DNA from 3 places in the [Pantoea] beijingensis genome. Region 1 is predicted to be linked to each of the others. Evidence: predicted binding sites of a transcription regulator. Region 1 holds the regulator's gene; each other region holds the start of a gene.
What was found. Region 1 encodes Fur, which represses iron uptake genes when iron is present. Its sites were predicted from a motif close to ATAATAATGAGAACNACTATCAA; they were not measured.
Positions count from the first base shown of each region.

Region 2: bfd (bacterioferritin-associated ferredoxin) is a predicted target of Fur. The motif match lies at 1,492-1,514, and genes of this name have one in related genera.
Region 3: fhuF (siderophore-iron reductase FhuF) is a predicted target of Fur. The motif match lies at 3,449-3,471, and genes of this name have one in related genera.

Region 1 is NZ_CP071409.1:2,782,623-2,788,089, forward strand. It holds gene pgm (phosphoglucomutase (alpha-D-glucose-1,6-bisphosphate-dependent)) at 1-99, opposite strand, end outside; gene seqA (replication initiation negative regulator SeqA) at 124-669, opposite strand; gene ybfF (esterase) at 933-1,697, shown strand; gene ybfE (LexA regulated protein) at 1,908-2,195, shown strand; gene fldA (flavodoxin FldA) at 2,355-2,885, shown strand; gene fur (ferric iron uptake transcriptional regulator) at 3,422-3,880, shown strand; gene glnS (glutamine--tRNA ligase) at 4,093-5,467, opposite strand, start outside.
Region 2 is NZ_CP071409.1:403,283-408,749, reverse strand. It holds gene J1C60_RS01775 (prepilin peptidase) at 1-571, shown strand, start outside; gene bfr (bacterioferritin) at 558-1,031, opposite strand; gene bfd (bacterioferritin-associated ferredoxin) at 1,266-1,460, opposite strand; gene J1C60_RS01760 (DUF364 domain-containing protein) at 1,657-2,490, shown strand; gene tuf (elongation factor Tu) at 2,605-3,789, opposite strand; gene fusA (elongation factor G) at 3,861-5,467, opposite strand, start outside.
Region 3 is NZ_CP071409.1:3,336,152-3,341,618, forward strand. It holds gene rsmC (16S rRNA (guanine(1207)-N(2))-methyltransferase RsmC) at 1-705, shown strand, start outside; tRNA gene J1C60_RS15085 (tRNA-Leu) at 879-965, shown strand; tRNA gene J1C60_RS15090 (tRNA-Leu) at 999-1,085, shown strand; tRNA gene J1C60_RS15095 (tRNA-Leu) at 1,117-1,203, shown strand; gene J1C60_RS15100 (DUF1435 domain-containing protein) at 1,245-1,481, opposite strand; gene J1C60_RS15105 (GGDEF domain-containing protein) at 1,939-3,036, shown strand; gene fhuF (siderophore-iron reductase FhuF) at 3,502-4,296, shown strand; gene J1C60_RS15115 (YbaK/EbsC family protein) at 4,395-4,859, shown strand; gene J1C60_RS15120 (anti-sigma factor family protein) at 4,952-5,467, opposite strand, start outside.

The DNA.
Region 1 (5,467 bases):
CACATCAGGCTGCAACACATAATACTGGGACGTTAATTGTGCAACATTAATCAAATCGCTCTGCCTGGCTGGCTGCCCGGCACGGGGGTGATTGGCCATTGGCGCTTCTCCCTGACGCTTCAGTTAGATGGTGCCGCAAACCTTCTCTGTCAGTTCCACCGGGAACTGCATCGATAGCATCAGGTGTTCCACCATGCTGCGTTTGCGACCTGTATTCGTATTCGTGATCACCCAATACGGCGTGCCGGGCACATGCTTCGGCTTAGTATGAGTGCCATTCTGTATCAGCGTTTGTTGATTACCCGCAAAATAGACGCGCGTGCGACCATGAAGTGACTCGGTCGCCTCTCCAAATGCTTTAGGATCAAGACAATATAACGTCGACAACACCAGCATAAACCGGTTAACCGCTCTCTTCTGCTCAGCATACTCATCAGAAAGCAGCAGTTCGCGAACGGCGCGCACGCGATCCTGTGGACGGGATTCCGTTTTTGCCGGAGGGGTTTCTTTCGCTACTGAGACGCCGGAGCCCGTGGTGGCTTCCGCTACGTGCTGGCCTGCGGAAAATTTCAGCATACGGCGTAAAATATCAGATGCACTTTCACCAATGTGCTGCGTGTGGCTGGCAATGTAGCGGTAGAGCTCTTCGTCGACTTCTATTGTTTTCATCTTTATCCGTACGGTTATTGCAGATTGCAGAGTGAGATCGCATCCGGTGCTAGCACGTGGCAAAAAACTGCACACTGGTTGCTCTGACTCTAACATAAGGATTATAAAGTTAAATCTTGCCGCCGTGTAGCGCCAGCGCCCTTTGCAGGCAAAAGTCAGAATAAGCCGCAAAAAGTTCATCGTACGCGCTGCGTTATCACATCGGCAGGAAACGTGAAATCCATGATAACCTAAGCTTTCGTTCCAACTGTAAGAACTTTGCCATGAATTTGAATGTCCGCTTGCAAACTGAACAAACCACCGCAAATGCCACGCCGATTTTATTGATACATGGCCTGTTTGGCAGCCTGGATAATTTGGGTGTGCTGGCACGCGATTTAAAACCGCACCGCCCGATTATCCAGGTTGATGTCCGTAATCACGGCCTTTCTCCGCGTAGCCAGCAAATGAATTATCAGGTTATGGCTCAGGATATGCTGGAGACGCTGGATGCCCACGGCATCGGCAAGGTTTCCGTCATCGGCCATTCGATGGGCGGAAAAATCGCGATGACGATGAGCGCACTGGCGGCCGATCGTATTGAGCAGTTGACATTAATCGATATCGCGCCAGTGGATTACAACACGCGTAGACACGACACCATTTTTGCGGGAGTTAACGCAGTGACGGATGCGGGAGTCGTCCGGCGTTCTGAGGCTGCGGAAGTCATGCGCGGATATATCCATGAAGAAGGTATTATTCAGTTTCTGTTAAAATCTTTCCACGAAGGAGAATGGCGTTTTAACGTGCCTGCACTGTGGGATAATTACGCGACGATATCCGGCTGGGAAGTCATCCCCGCCTGGCAAGGCCCTGCCCTGTTTATTCGCGGCGAGCAATCACCTTATCTTGATGATATCCACCGCAAGGCGCTCCTGAGTCAGTTCCCTCAAGCGCGCGCGCATGTGATCGCCGGGGCCGGGCACTGGGTACATGCCGAGAAACCTGATGCCGTTTTGCGCGCCATTCGCCGTTTTTTTGTACTTTAAAAGCAATTAGTTGCCCGTACCGTGAAATGATTGTCGCGGCGACTTTCGCTGGGGTATGATGGCGCGCTAAAATTTTGCCGCAGGCATTTTCTTTCGCGGTCGACTGACGTAAACGTCAGCAAACGGTCAGTAGCCAGACCAGCGTCGCAGGAAATGCGTCTGTGGTAACCGGCTCATTTAGTCTCAACTCCGCTTCAATATTACGATTCTATGGCAAAAGAGAATACGGACCGCACGACGCTCGATCTATTTGCAGACGAGCGCCGACCGGGACGACCTAAAACGAATCCGCTTACGCGTGATGAACAGTTACGTATCAACAAACGTAACCAGCTAAAGCGTGACAAAGTGCGCGGGCTACGCCGTGTCGAACTAAAAATGAATAGCGATGCCGTTGATGCATTAAATGAGATGGCTGAGCAGCGTAATATGAGTCGCAGTGAATTGATTGAAGAGATGATTCTCGCGCAGCTGAGTGGCCAAACAACGGGAGTCTGACCAGACAATCCAGCACATAAACCATCCGTCTGAGCGCACAAAGCGACAAAACCAACGGCATTTCAAGTTCCGCGCTTCAGCCCAGTCTGCTATCATTGCCGATAACTGTGTAGCAATAGCATTCATCATATCATTAAGTTTCAAGAGGTTATTAAACTCATGGCAATCGTAGGCATATTCTTTGGCAGCGATACTGGCAATACGGAAAACATTGCAAAGATGATTCAGAAGCAGCTCGGTAAAGAGGTTGCTGAAGTTCATGATATTGCCAAGAGTACCAAAGAAGATCTTGAAGCCTTTGATATCCTACTGCTGGGTATTCCGACCTGGTATTACGGTGAAGCACAGTGCGACTGGGACGACTTTTTCCCCACGCTGGAAGAGATCGACTTTAACGGCAAACTGGTTGGTCTGTTTGGCTGTGGCGATCAGGAAGATTATGCCGAGTATTTCTGCGACGCGATGGGCACTATCCGCGATATTATTGAACCCAATGGCGCCGTTATCGTCGGTCACTGGCCAACGGCGGGTTACCATTTTGAAGCGTCTAAAGGCCTGGCTGATGATACGCATTTCCTCGGATTGGCCATTGACGAAGATCGCCAACCGGAACTCACCAACGAGCGTGTTGACAGTTGGGTGAAGCAAATTTTTGATGAACTCCACCTGCAGGAAATCATCGAAGCGTAACCTTCCCGGCGCAATGTGGGCGCTATCTCACATTGAATAACTGGTTTTTCCTATAGAAATAATAGCTACATTTTTGTAACTTTCGGCGGCAAATCTGTAGAATGCCCCACATTGGTCGTAGTGCTTTTCTTGTAAACAGAGGATGTTTGCAGGATAGCAACACAGCCTGCCCAGCAGGATTACTGGCGCAGACAGCCTGGACCCGGGCGTGATGATGTCATTGCAAAAACGAGTGATAAGCCCTGTCAGGACAATGTTCGCCTTTCTCTTTGATCGCGGCGGTCGCCGCCTGGAGAGTAATCGCTGCTGCACCAGTAGATTCTGGTTCAACATGGCAGGCAAAATCGCCCTTATGGGTGGGGCTCCAGCATGAACTCCCCGGACGCAGCATATATCCACTGGCAGTTTCACGCTTTCCCCACGGTTTCCATTTAGACGCATCAGTTCTATAATGAGACGCAATCTATACTGCGTCGACTGATGTTCAGGGCTTTTCAGCCACATTGTGACTAGCAAAGTAACAGGACAATATCCGCATGACTGACAACAATACCGCATTAAAAAAGGCCGGCCTGAAAGTCACGCTTCCCAGACTCAAGATTCTGGAAGTGCTTCAGGAACCTGAGGGCCATCACGTCAGTGCGGAGGACTTATACAAACGCCTGATTGATATGGGCGAAGAAATTGGTCTGGCCACTGTATACCGCGTGCTCAACCAATTTGATGACGCAGGGATCGTTACCCGCCATAACTTCGAAGGCGGAAAATCCGTTTTTGAATTAACTCAACAACACCATCACGATCATCTGATTTGCCTGGATTGCGGTAAAGTGATTGAGTTTAGTGATGAGTCGATTGAAACGCGCCAGCGCGAAATCGCAACGCGGCACGGCATCAAGCTAACCAACCACAGCCTGTATTTATACGGACACTGTGCATTGGGCGATTGTCGCGAAGATGAAACGTTGCACGATAAAAAGCACAACATGACGTGATGCAAAAAACCGATGACTGTTCATCGGTTTTTTTATGCCTGCTGAGTGAATTACGGACATTTCAACGTCTTTTCTGCTCGCAGACGCAATGTCGGCCTGCAACCATCGCCAAATGGCGACGCTATTCTGCAACGCGTTTTAGTCATTGGCATTATTTACCCCAAAAAAAAGGAGCGAACCTTGTCGCTCCTTCATACGCCGGGCTACGCGGTTTAACCCTCGATTTTTGCCCAGGTATCACGCAGTCCAACGGTACGGTTGAACACCAGTGCATTCGCTGAAGAGTATCGGCTATCTATGCAGAAATACCCTTCACGCTCAAACTGGTAAGGTGCGCTTGCCTCTGCCTTCTGTAACCCGGATTCAACGAACCCCTGCTGAATAACCAGTGATTGCGGGTTAATCGTCGATAGAAAGTCATCAGCCGCTGCCGGATTCGGGACACTAAACAGGCGATCATACAGACGGAACTCAGCCGGTAACGCATGCACCGCGGAGACCCAGTGAATAACACCTTTGACCTTGCGTCCATCCGCAGGATCTTTACTCAGCGTATCCACATCACAGGTGCAGTACAGACATGTGATATTACCCTCTTCGTCCTTCGCGACGCGCTCAGCTTTAATCACATAGGCATTACGCAGGCGAACTTCTTTACCTAGCACCAGACGCTTATACTGCTTATTCGCCTCTTCACGAAAATCAGCACGATCGATATAGATCTCACGACTGAAAGGGACCACACGGGTGCCCATTTCCGGCTTGTTGGGGTGGTTTGGCATGGTCAGTAGTTCTTCATGACCCGCAGGCAAATTCTCCAGTACCAGTTTAACCGGATCCAGCACCGCCATCGCACGTGGCGCGTTCTCATTCAGGTCATCGCGGATACAGGATTCCAGCGAAGCCATTTCGACGATGTTATCCTGCTTAGTGATACCAATGCGACGGCAGAACTCACGAATCGAAGACGCGGTATAACCGCGGCGGCGCAGACCGGAAACGGTCAGCATGCGAGGATCGTCCCACCCTTCGACCACTTTCTCCGTAACCAGCAGGTTAAGCTTACGCTTCGACATGATGGCATATTCAAGATTGAGCCGGGAAAACTCGTACTGACGCGGATGTGCAGGAATAGTAATGTTGTCCAGCACCCAATCGTACAGACGGCGGTTATCCTGGAATTCCAGCGTACACAGTGAATGCGTAATGCCTTCCAACGCATCAGAGATACAGTGGGTAAAATCATACATCGGATAGATGCACCATTTATTCCCGGTCTGATGATGCTCAGCAAACTTAATGCGATACAACACGGGATCGCGCATCACAATAAAGTTAGAGGCCATATCAATTTTTGCGCGCAGACATGCGGCACCTTCCGCAAACTCGCCGTTACGCATTTTTTCAAACAGTGCCAGGTTCTCTTCCGGTGAACGATCGCGGTGAGGACTATTTTTACCCGGCGATGTTAGCGTTCCACGGTATTCACGGATTTGTTCGGGCGTCAATTCATCAACGTAGGCAAGTCCTTTGTTGATCAGTTCGAGCGCGTAATGATGCAGTTGGTCAAAGTAATCAGAGGAATAA
Region 2 (5,467 bases), 1.7 Mb from region 1:
TCATTGTGGGCACAGTATTCCAGCGACACTCTTTTTGGTCGAGCTGTTCACTGCCTTGGTTTTTATCGTAGCAGATGGAATAACGGATTCCCCTTCCCTATTTTTCTGGTTGCTTTTACTCAGTATAATGCTGCTAGTGCTAAGTGAAATTGATCGTCGGCATCTTCTCTTACCCGACGTGTTAACGCTCCCCTTACTTATCAGTGGGATGCTTTTCCAACTTCAACGCTCCCCGGCAAACTGGTCTGGGTCGGTAACAGGAGCAGCAGCCGGTTATCTCAGTTTTTTATCGATTTCATTCATTTATTTTTTGTGCCGTAAGCAGCAGGGGCTGGGCTTGGGTGATGCAAAGCTTTTTGCCGCGCTTGGTGCATGGACTGGCATATTAGCACTGCCGTTAATTGCGGCGCTGGCCGCCGTCTTTGGCATCGCAGGCTGGTTATACTCGGCTGCAAGGGCGCAGACGCAAAAAACCATCCAGCAACCTTTTGGCCCCTATCTGGCAGTCGCGGGATGGTTGGTTTTCACGGCACAACATTATGATGTGTTTTGGCTGACTATTCTGATGTGATTTGCGATTGCAGGTAATTTTGAATGCCTATTTTCTGAATCAACTCCAGCTCGGTTTCAAGAAAATCGATATGATGCTCTTCATCGGCCAAGATTTCGATCATCATGTCACGGCTGACATAATCGTGAACTTTATCTGCCCAGGCAATCGCTTCGCGGAGATCCTTTGCACCCTCCAACTCCAGCGCCAAGTCAGACTTTAGCATTTCCTCTACATCCTCACCAATACGAAGCCGGCCCAAGTCCTGCAGATTTGGAATGCCTTCAAGGAATAAGATGCGTTCGATATACCTATCTGCATGCTTCATTTCATCAATTGATTCATGATACTCAACGTCGTTTAGCCGCATCAGCCCCCAATTTTTGAACATCCGCGCATGCAGGAAATACTGGTTAATCGCCACCAGCTCATTCCCCAGTAATTTGTTGAGATGATTTATGATTTTACTATCGCCCTTCATTTTGTTTCCTCCGCTTCCAGTTAATAACAGCGTAGATGCACTGAGGAAGAAGTCAAAAGACAGGACGAAAATAAGGGATATATGCTCTAAATAACGCGTGACGCAGGTAACCGGTCTGTCAATAAAACGCGATAAACAGAGATATCACTGGAAACACAGGGACACAAACGAGCCTTTCAGCCCGATTTGCATACGATTCAGGGGTATTGCAATACAAGTTAACTACATGAAATTTCATGCTATTTCTTTATATTGCGGTAGGCATTGTAACTCTTCGTCCATAATCTCGCGTGTAGCGCGGATGCATTTGCCGCATTGTTTGCCTACGGGGATAATTTGACGCAAATGCTGGATAGACTTTGGCTGATAGCGGCGCACCGCTTCACGGATTGTTTTATCACTAACGGCATTACACAGACAAATATACATATCAACATCCCGGAAACTTTCCACAACAAGAATATAAATGATAACCATTAGCATTTCAATACTTCATTGGCTACATTACCCGCTGTATCAGGTCACATTTTCGACACATACCTGCTTCCCAACATAATATAATGGCGTAATCTGAACGGTGTGAAAGGACATTGAGATGCTATCTCTTTAATAAGGAAGGACTCCTGTGCAAACTGAATTGACGCTTTTACAACAACTCAAGTTGATTGCTTGCCAGCAAACATCAGAAATACTCTCATCTCTTACGATCAAGGAGGCTGTAGTCGGTGTATTTTTTACTGGGGTTCAACTTAGTAATCGTTGTGCTGGTCTCTGCGCAACACCCGTGAAAGAGATATCCGCTGCAGTCTGTTGCTCCAGTTCAGCAAATGCGTTACCGGGAGCGGGCCGTCTCAGAGGGCTCCCGGTCGAAACATGCCTTGAGGATCTCGGCTCACCAAAACCGCTGCGACGTACGGTGGCAATTGCCACACTGAACGCATTAATCGAAACCATCTGGCAAATGAGAGGAGATGAGTTAGTCGCAGCCACGACTTCTGGCGATGCCATCCTTACCTTGTCCCCTTCGCCAGGTCAACACGTAGTGATGGTGGGGGCTTTTTATCCTTATATTCACCAGTTACGTAAGCAAGGCATCTCCTTCAAGGTTTTGGAGAAGGATCCGTCAGTGTTTAAAACTAGTGAACTGACGTACTACGTCCCAGCAGATCAGGCACCCACCGTTATTCCTACCGCCGATATTCTTATCATTACTGCCACAACACTTTTGAATGGCACACTCGATTCCTTGTTGCGCCTGGCGAAAACTGGCACATCGGTCGCTATCGTAGGCCCAACTACGCCATTATTACCAGAAGCCTTTGCCCCCTATTCTGTGAGTTTACTCGGTGGTGTGCGGGTAACCGCTCCTGAGCACGTACTGGATTTACTGGTGCAAGGAGCATCCGGCTACCACCTTTTTGAAAAGGGCCTTGAACGCATAAATCTGACATTACATTGAGTGTAAAAGCGTATTCGGCTGATATAGCGATGAGAGGAAAAGAGTAAGGCATAGAAAGTAAAAAAGAGCGCCAAGGCGCTCTTTTTTGTACGGTTTATTACCAATTATCAGCGATTAAGCGATAACTTTAGCAACAACACCTGCACCAACGGTACGACCACCTTCGCGGATTGCGAAACGCAGACCGTCGTCCATTGCAATTGGGTGGATCAGGGTAACAACCATTTTGATGTTGTCGCCTGGCATTACCATTTCCACGCCTTCTGGCAGTTCGATGGTACCGGTCACGTCAGTTGTACGGAAGTAGAACTGTGGACGGTAGCCTTTGAAGAACGGAGTATGACGGCCGCCTTCATCCTTGCTCAGGATATAAACTTCGGACTCGAACTGAGTATGTGGCTTGATTGAGCCTGGCTTAGCCAGAACCTGACCACGTTCGATTTCTTCACGTTTGATACCACGCAGCAGAACACCAACGTTCTCACCGGCACGGCCTTCGTCCAGCAGTTTGCGGAACATTTCAACGCCAGTACAGGTTGATTTTACGGTTGCTTTGATACCAACGATTTCAACTTCTTCACCCACTTTAACGATACCGCGCTCTACGCGACCGGTAACAACGGTACCACGACCGGAGATGGAGAATACGTCTTCGATTGGCAGCAGGAACGGCTTATCAATCGCACGCTCTGGCTCAGGGATGTAAGAATCCAGGTAACCTGCCAGTTCGATGATTTTCTCTTCCCACTGTGCATCGCCTTCCAGCGCTTTCAGTGCAGAACCGTGAACGATTGGCGTATCATCGCCTGGGAAATCGTACTGTGACAGCAGGTCACGTACTTCCATCTCAACCAGTTCCAGCAGCTCTTCATCATCAACCATGTCACATTTGTTCAGGAACACGATGATGTAAGGAACGCCAACCTGGCGACCCAGCAGGATGTGCTCACGGGTCTGAGGCATCGGGCCGTCAGTTGCAGCAACAACCAGGATTGCGCCGTCCATCTGTGCAGCACCGGTGATCATGTTTTTGACGTAGTCGGCGTGTCCCGGGCAGTCAACGTGCGCATAGTGGCGGCTTGGGGTGTCATATTCAACGTGAGACGTGTTGATGGTGATACCACGAGCTTTTTCTTCAGGCGCGTTATCGATCTGGTCGAATGCACGAGCAGAACCACCGTAGGTTTTAGCCAGAACGGTAGTGATAGCAGCAGTCAGGGTAGTTTTACCATGGTCAACGTGGCCGATAGTACCTACGTTGACGTGCGGTTTGTTACGTTCAAATTTCTCTTTAGCCACGACGATATTCCTTACTTTCTGTGCTCTCCTTGTGGGAGGAGAGCACGGGATCAATTATTTAAACTCGGGACTTATTTGCCACGGGCTTCGATTACGGCCTGAGCAACGTTGTTCGGCGCATCATCGTACTTCAGGAATTCCATGGAGTAAGATGCACGACCTTTGGTCAGAGAACGCAGCTGAGTTGCATATCCGAACATTTCGGACAGCGGAACTTCAGCGTGAATCACAACGCCAGTAACGTTGGATTCTTGACCACGCAGCATACCACGACGGCGGCTAAGGTCGCCGATCACGTCACCGGTATTCTCTTCAGGCGTTTCAACTTCAACCTTCATAATTGGCTCAAGCAGCACAGGTTTTGCTTTCTTAAAGCCATCTTTAAAGGCGATAGATGCCGCCAGTTTAAACGCCAGTTCGGAGGAGTCAACATCATGGTAAGAACCGAAATGTAAACGAATACCCATGTCAACTACCGGGTAACCCGCCAGTGGACCAGATTTCAACTGCTCCTGAATGCCTTTATCAACGGCAGGGATGTATTCGCCAGGAATTACACCACCTTTGATGTCGTTGACAAACTCGTAGCCTTTCGGATTTGAGCCCGGCTCCAGTGGGTACATATCGATAACAACATGACCGTACTGACCACGACCACCAGACTGCTTGGCGTGTTTACCTTCGATATCGGTAACTTTCGCGCGAATCGCTTCACGATAAGCAACCTGTGGTTTACCGACATTCGCTTCAACGTTGAATTCACGCTTCATACGGTCAACGATGATGTCAAGGTGCAGCTCACCCATACCGGCGATGATAGTCTGGTTAGATTCTTCATCAGTCCATACGCGGAATGATGGATCTTCTTTCGCCAGACGACCCAGAGCCAGACCCATTTTTTCCTGGTCAGCTTTGGTTTTCGGCTCAACGGCGATTGAAATTACCGGTTCAGGGAATTCCATACGCTCCAGAATGATCACATGGTCTGGATCACACAGGGTATCACCGGTAGTTACGTCTTTCAGACCGATAGCTGCCGCGATGTCGCCTGCGCGAACTTCTTTGATCTCTTCACGTTTGTTAGCATGCATCTGAACGATACGACCGAAACGCTCACGTGCCGCTTTCACGGAGTTAACTACGGTATCACCAGAGTTAACTACACCGGAATAAACACGGAAGAACGTCAGGTTACCCACAAACGGGTCAGTTGCGATTTTGAACGCCAGTGCAGCAAACGGTTCTTCATCGCTGGCGTGACGCTCAGCAGGAGTATCTTTACCGTCATCCAGCATACCGTTGATCGCAGGTACGTCAGTTGGTGCTGGCAGGTAATCAATTACCGCATCCAGCATTGCCTGTACACCTTTGTTCTTAAAGGCAGAACCACAGGTAACCAGAATAATTTCGTTGTTCAGAACGCGCTGACGCAGAGCTTTCTTGATCTCTTCCTCGGTCAGCTCTTCGCCGCCCAGGTATTTTTCCATCAGCTCTTCAGACGCTTCTGCTGCGGATTCGATCAGATTCTGGTGCCATTCTTCAGCCAGATCCTGCATATCGGCAGGGATCTCTTCGTATTCGAAGGTCACGCCCTGATCCGCATCGTTCCAGTTGATCGCTTTCATTTTCACCAGGTCGATAACACCGGTGAAGTGCTCTTCAGCACCAATCGCCAACT
Region 3 (5,467 bases), 550 kb from region 1:
GTGGGCGAAAACCGCAGTGGTGTGCGTAGCGCTGAACAGATGATTGATGAATGGGCTACCCTCACTAAAATCGATAGTGCGCGTCGCTGCGGTTTCTATCATGGCCGTCTGGATAAACAGCCTGAGTTTAACGCCGAAGATTTCTGGGATGAATATGCCGTAGATGGACTTACCATCAAAACATTACCGGGCGTGTTTAGCCGCGACGGCCTGGATGTTGGTACCGGGCTGCTGCTCTCTACCCTGAATCCACATATGAAAGGGAAAGTACTGGATGTTGGCTGTGGTGCAGGCGTACTTTCCGCGCTGCTCGCTACGCGATCCCCCAAGGTGCGCCTGTGGCTCACTGATGTGAATGCGGCGGCGATTGAAGCCAGTAAAGCGACGCTGGCGGCAAACCAACTGGAAGGCGAGGTCTTTGCCAGTAACGTCTATTCCGACGTGACTAACCGCTTCGATATGATTATCTCTAATCCACCGTTCCATGACGGAGTACAAACCAGTCTTGATGCCGCGCAAACACTGATCCGTGGCGCAGCGAAGCATCTGAATATCGGGGGAGAACTGCGCATCGTCGCAAACGCGTTCCTGCCCTATCCTAACGTGCTGGATGAAACCTTTGGCAGCCATGAAGTGCTGCTACAAAACGGTCGTTTTAAAGTGTACCGCGCAATAATGGGACGCGGCGCCAAAGCCAAACGTTAACCGCACGCGCGGTGCCCGATCGGTGCCGCGCAACATGCTGATTCTGTGTATCAACTACCGGACCGCGCTTTTTCGTGCAATCATCCGGCGACAGCGAAATTTCTATTGACGTCCCGAGGAAAACCTCTAGAATGCGCCTCCGTGGTTGCAATACTGTAAAGTATTGCCGGTACGCGAAGGTGGCGGAATTGGTAGACGCGCTAGCTTCAGGTGTTAGTGTCTTAACGGACGTGAGGGTTCAAGTCCCTCTCTTCGCACCAACAACCACGATATTCATATTGCCTTACATCTGAGCGAAGGTGGCGGAATTGGTAGACGCGCTAGCTTCAGGTGTTAGTGTCTTAACGGACGTGAGGGTTCAAGTCCCTCTCTTCGCACCAAATGGGGTGATATGAATTTTACAACGACGATGCGAAGGTGGCGGAATTGGTAGACGCGCTAGCTTCAGGTGTTAGTGTCTTAACGGACGTGAGGGTTCAAGTCCCTCTCTTCGCACCAGGTTGTAAACCCACTTCTTTTTCCTGATCTCTCACCGCCAGCTAATGCGCGGTAAAATGTAATGAAGCCGCCACTAATCCTCCTGCGACTGCAATGCATGATGGCAGTAATAAGTAATGGCGTAATCGCTTGTGGTACAACATACCAATGGTTGCCAGCAGCGCGACCGCTATTAATACTCGCCACTGTAAAAAAGTTAACTCCAGCGACACTATCAGCGGTATCAAAGCACAGGGCAGCAACACGCCCCAGGCACTATCCAGCTGTTTGATCGTCATACTGCTTCTCCATTTTCATACGCCGTAATCCCCCCTGATACCTGCAAGATCACGACCATTGAATGATAATGATTACCAATATCATATGATAATTTTTATCATTTTGCAGCTGAATTGTTGAAACTCTGTGCAGAGAGATGACAGACCAGTACGAAAGTGATAGATTGCAAACGATCGTTATTTAAACTAAAAAAATATGTCCCCTTCAATTCGGGCGGATTCGAGCAGCCTCAATATGGCCGAGTAAGAGATAAACCTGCTTACTCGTCTGAACCACACTCGCGCTGGCCATGGCATCAACTTACAGCGCCAGATGATTGAGGCTATTGAACACGGGCAGCACCGGTGCTGCCTGAAATAGGGTGAGTATAATAAGCTGAGTTATTCCTGGATGAATAATAAATAGAACATCTTTGAATAGTGCCTTGATATTTCAGGGTAGCCAAGAGTATAAAAAATGAAAGTACAATCTTACGATGAATTGCTTCATAGCAAATATCGGCTATCTCTAATGCTTTTTCTTTTTTTAAACACGGCAATTTCACTTTTTTTCCTGTTTGGCCCGTCGCACAATGCCGTCATGAAGATCACGCCGCCCGGATTGTTAATCCCCGGTCTAAGCCTGGCATTATTACTTTGGGCCTTTTTAAAGTCGCGCAGCAAATTGCCACTATTAAATGCCGCAGCCTTTATTATTGGCATATTGTGGGCCTGGCATATTTCACTCAAGTATTCATTAATGTTTTATTTCGACGGCAGCTATCTGCTGGTAAGCTTGATCAGTATCTTTTTTGTCAGCTCCATCGCATTGGGCGATCATCTGCTGGCATTCTGTCTGCATAGCGTTCCCCCTGCCATCACCATCCTGGTGCTGGATCAGGGCCACAACCTGCTGATGCTGCTGTTTACCATCGCACTCCCGCTACTGGGGTTCACACTGCATCATCTGATGCAACGCCGTAGCGATGGTTTTATCCGCCGTCTGATGAGCCAGTTGAATGAAGAGAAAGAAACCTTCAGCGATCTCAGTATGCTTGATCCTCTTACCGGATTATATAATCGCCGCGGCTTGAAAAATCGATTAGCAAACGTGCTAAAAAATCATTCAGGAAGCCACTTTGTTCTGTTGTTGGATATCGATCACTTTAAGGCATATAACGATAATTACGGCCATGCAATGGGCGATCGCGCGCTAGCCCGGGTGTCGGTAGCCATTCGCAACGCCGTACGCTCACGCGATATCGTAACCCGTTATGGTGGCGAGGAATTTTTAGTGCTATTGACGAATGTGAACGCTCCAATGGCGATGAAACTGGCTGAGCGAATCCGTCAGTATGTAATCGGTCTGGCCATCCCCCACCGCTTTAATGAACAGGTTTCGCCCCATGTAACGATCAGTGCCGGTATTGCGCCTTTATTTGAAAATGATTTTGACCAGGCCTTAGCCAAGGCCGATCGCGCGCTTTATCTGGCCAAAAGTCAGGGTAGAAACGCGATTATTTGCTATGAGGCTATCGCCGAACCCAACAGTCCACAATCTGTCGATATGATTTGACATAAATTAAACCGTTAACCAGGCTTATCGACTATTATTACTTAAAGTAGATTAGTCTGTTAATAGTTTCATCCGGCTAAATAAAACGAGGATTTTTTCCTGAAAATGCAGACGCGCTATTGGCTTCAGCATCCCATATTTATTCTAAACCGGAATTTATTTTCGCATATTAAGGTGATAAATAATGATGAGCAATGCTGATTGAGGGTCCCTCCACTACTTTTTTCTGCCATTTCCTGCTCGTCATTTTCAGAAAATACTCAGCATAATGTTTATTGAGGATTAATAGCACACCGTTAAATCATTTTGAGCAGAATAGTTTTTATTCTTCAGCCTGCTTAATCTCTTCTCCTGAAAATGAGTCGCGTCACGTTGCCTCCTCGTCTGGCCTTGCCTGTCACGCCTGACTTCGATACTATCAAGAATGATTATCATTTAACTTTTAAACGTCACACAGGATGCTCGATGGCAATCATTACGCGTCAGGTTCATGAGTACGGCGCATATCCGCTAATCTTTCTGCATAGCGATCGCTCACTTGGCGCCGCATTGCATACGCTGTTTAGACAACACCGTGCTTATTTTCTTGATGCCATCAAACTGGGTGAAGAGGCGCCTGCCCGGTGTATGACTCTTGATTACTGGTCCAGGCGCAAAACATTCCTGCAGCTCAGCACGCGCTATGCCGATGATATTTATCGCCAGCATCAGAACCTCCCCCGTGAAGCGAAACCGCTACACTCGCTATGGGCTCAGTGGTATTTCGGTTTGGTTGTGCCGCCAATGATGATGGCCCTGCTGTTTGAAACGCGGTCGATTGACTGTTCCCCACAGCATTTTCACGTTGAATTTCACGACAGCGGGCGTCCGGCGATTTTCTGGCTTAACGTGCGAGAGGATAAAGGTGCCCGTTATCTCAATGCACACCAGCGTATTGACCGCATGATTCAACGTCATCTGATTCCAGTGACGCAGGCCATTGAGCAACAAGGTGAGATCAACGCCCGACTCATTTGGAACAATATCGGTTATCTGATGCACTGGTTCCTGGGAGAATTGGAACCTCTGTTGGCTGAAGATACGCGTATAATGCTGGAACACGCACTTTTTTTTAGCCGGGAACGCCCTGATGGCTGCGATAACCCTCTTTATCGCAGCGTCATACCGCGCGGGGGTGATATGCAACGTCGCTGCTGCTGCCAGCGTTATCGTCTGCCGGGTATACAGCGCTGCGGTGATTGCACGCTGAAGCCAGTGTAGCGCGACAGCCCTTCCCTTCGACTTTTCTGCGGTTTCTCCGTTTACAGATTACGGACATTATGGCAGTTTTATCAGCCTCAAATGGTCTGGAGAAAAGCATGAGCCTGGAGTCTGTACGGCAATTTTTTGCCGATCGCGCCCCTGAGATTGAAATTATTGAGCTGGCGGAAAGTACAGCAACGGTTGTTCTGGCTGCACGTGCACATCACGTTGAACCAGGACAAATCGCCAAAACACTCTCCCTGAAAGTCAAAGAACAGGTAGTTTTAGTTGTCACGCGTGGCGATGCACGGCTTGATAATCGAAAGCTAAAAGAGACGTTGGGCGCAAAAGCCAGAATGCTCACTACCGACGAAGTCGTAAACTGGACAGGTCACCCCGTGGGAGGCGTCTGCCCATTTGGGCTTGAAAATCCGTTACAGGTATTTTGTGATATCTCGCTGAAAAGCTTCGATGAGGTACTGCCTGCCGCTGGAGCAATCCACAGCGCGGTCCGTATTTCACCGCAATACATGGCAGAATTAACCAACGCGCAGTGGGTTGATGTCTGTCTGCCCGCCTGATCTCACATCATTACACTAAGCAAGAGGAAAGGCGGGCTGACAGCGCGCCAGATAAGAGGTCCGGCGAAGCCAGGTAGTAGAATATCAATCGCTTAGCTATTGGACAGCGCAACGGCTTTGCGCAAATCGCCAATCTGCGAATGCGTAGACATCGGGCTAACCAGCGCATAATTATAGTGATTATCACTCCAGTATTGCGCGATCAACTCATCGGCCTGACGTTGACCATGTGGCAGTTTGAGCGGGCGTATTGGACGTATATACCAGGCTACCCGTAGCCCCTGCGGATTCTGATACATCACTAATGCGGATGGCCCCTGTTCAGTTGCCATGAGGCGGGCTCCCAACTGTTTGAAACCAAACTGTTCAAGATTTGGCGGGACATTACCGTTGATAAAATAGCGGCTCATCCACTGGCCTACCACCTGTTGTTGGCTGGCAGAGATATCTAAGCTGGCCAGCGCCGTTCCCCCAAAAAGCTTATAGGCCTGTACCGCATCTTCCATCGGCAAACGTTGTGCGGAAAGCTGGGAATCTTTCAGTTGCCAACCTGAATATCCGCCGACTCCCAGCGTCATTATCAGCGCGAAAGCGCCAGCCAATTTCCA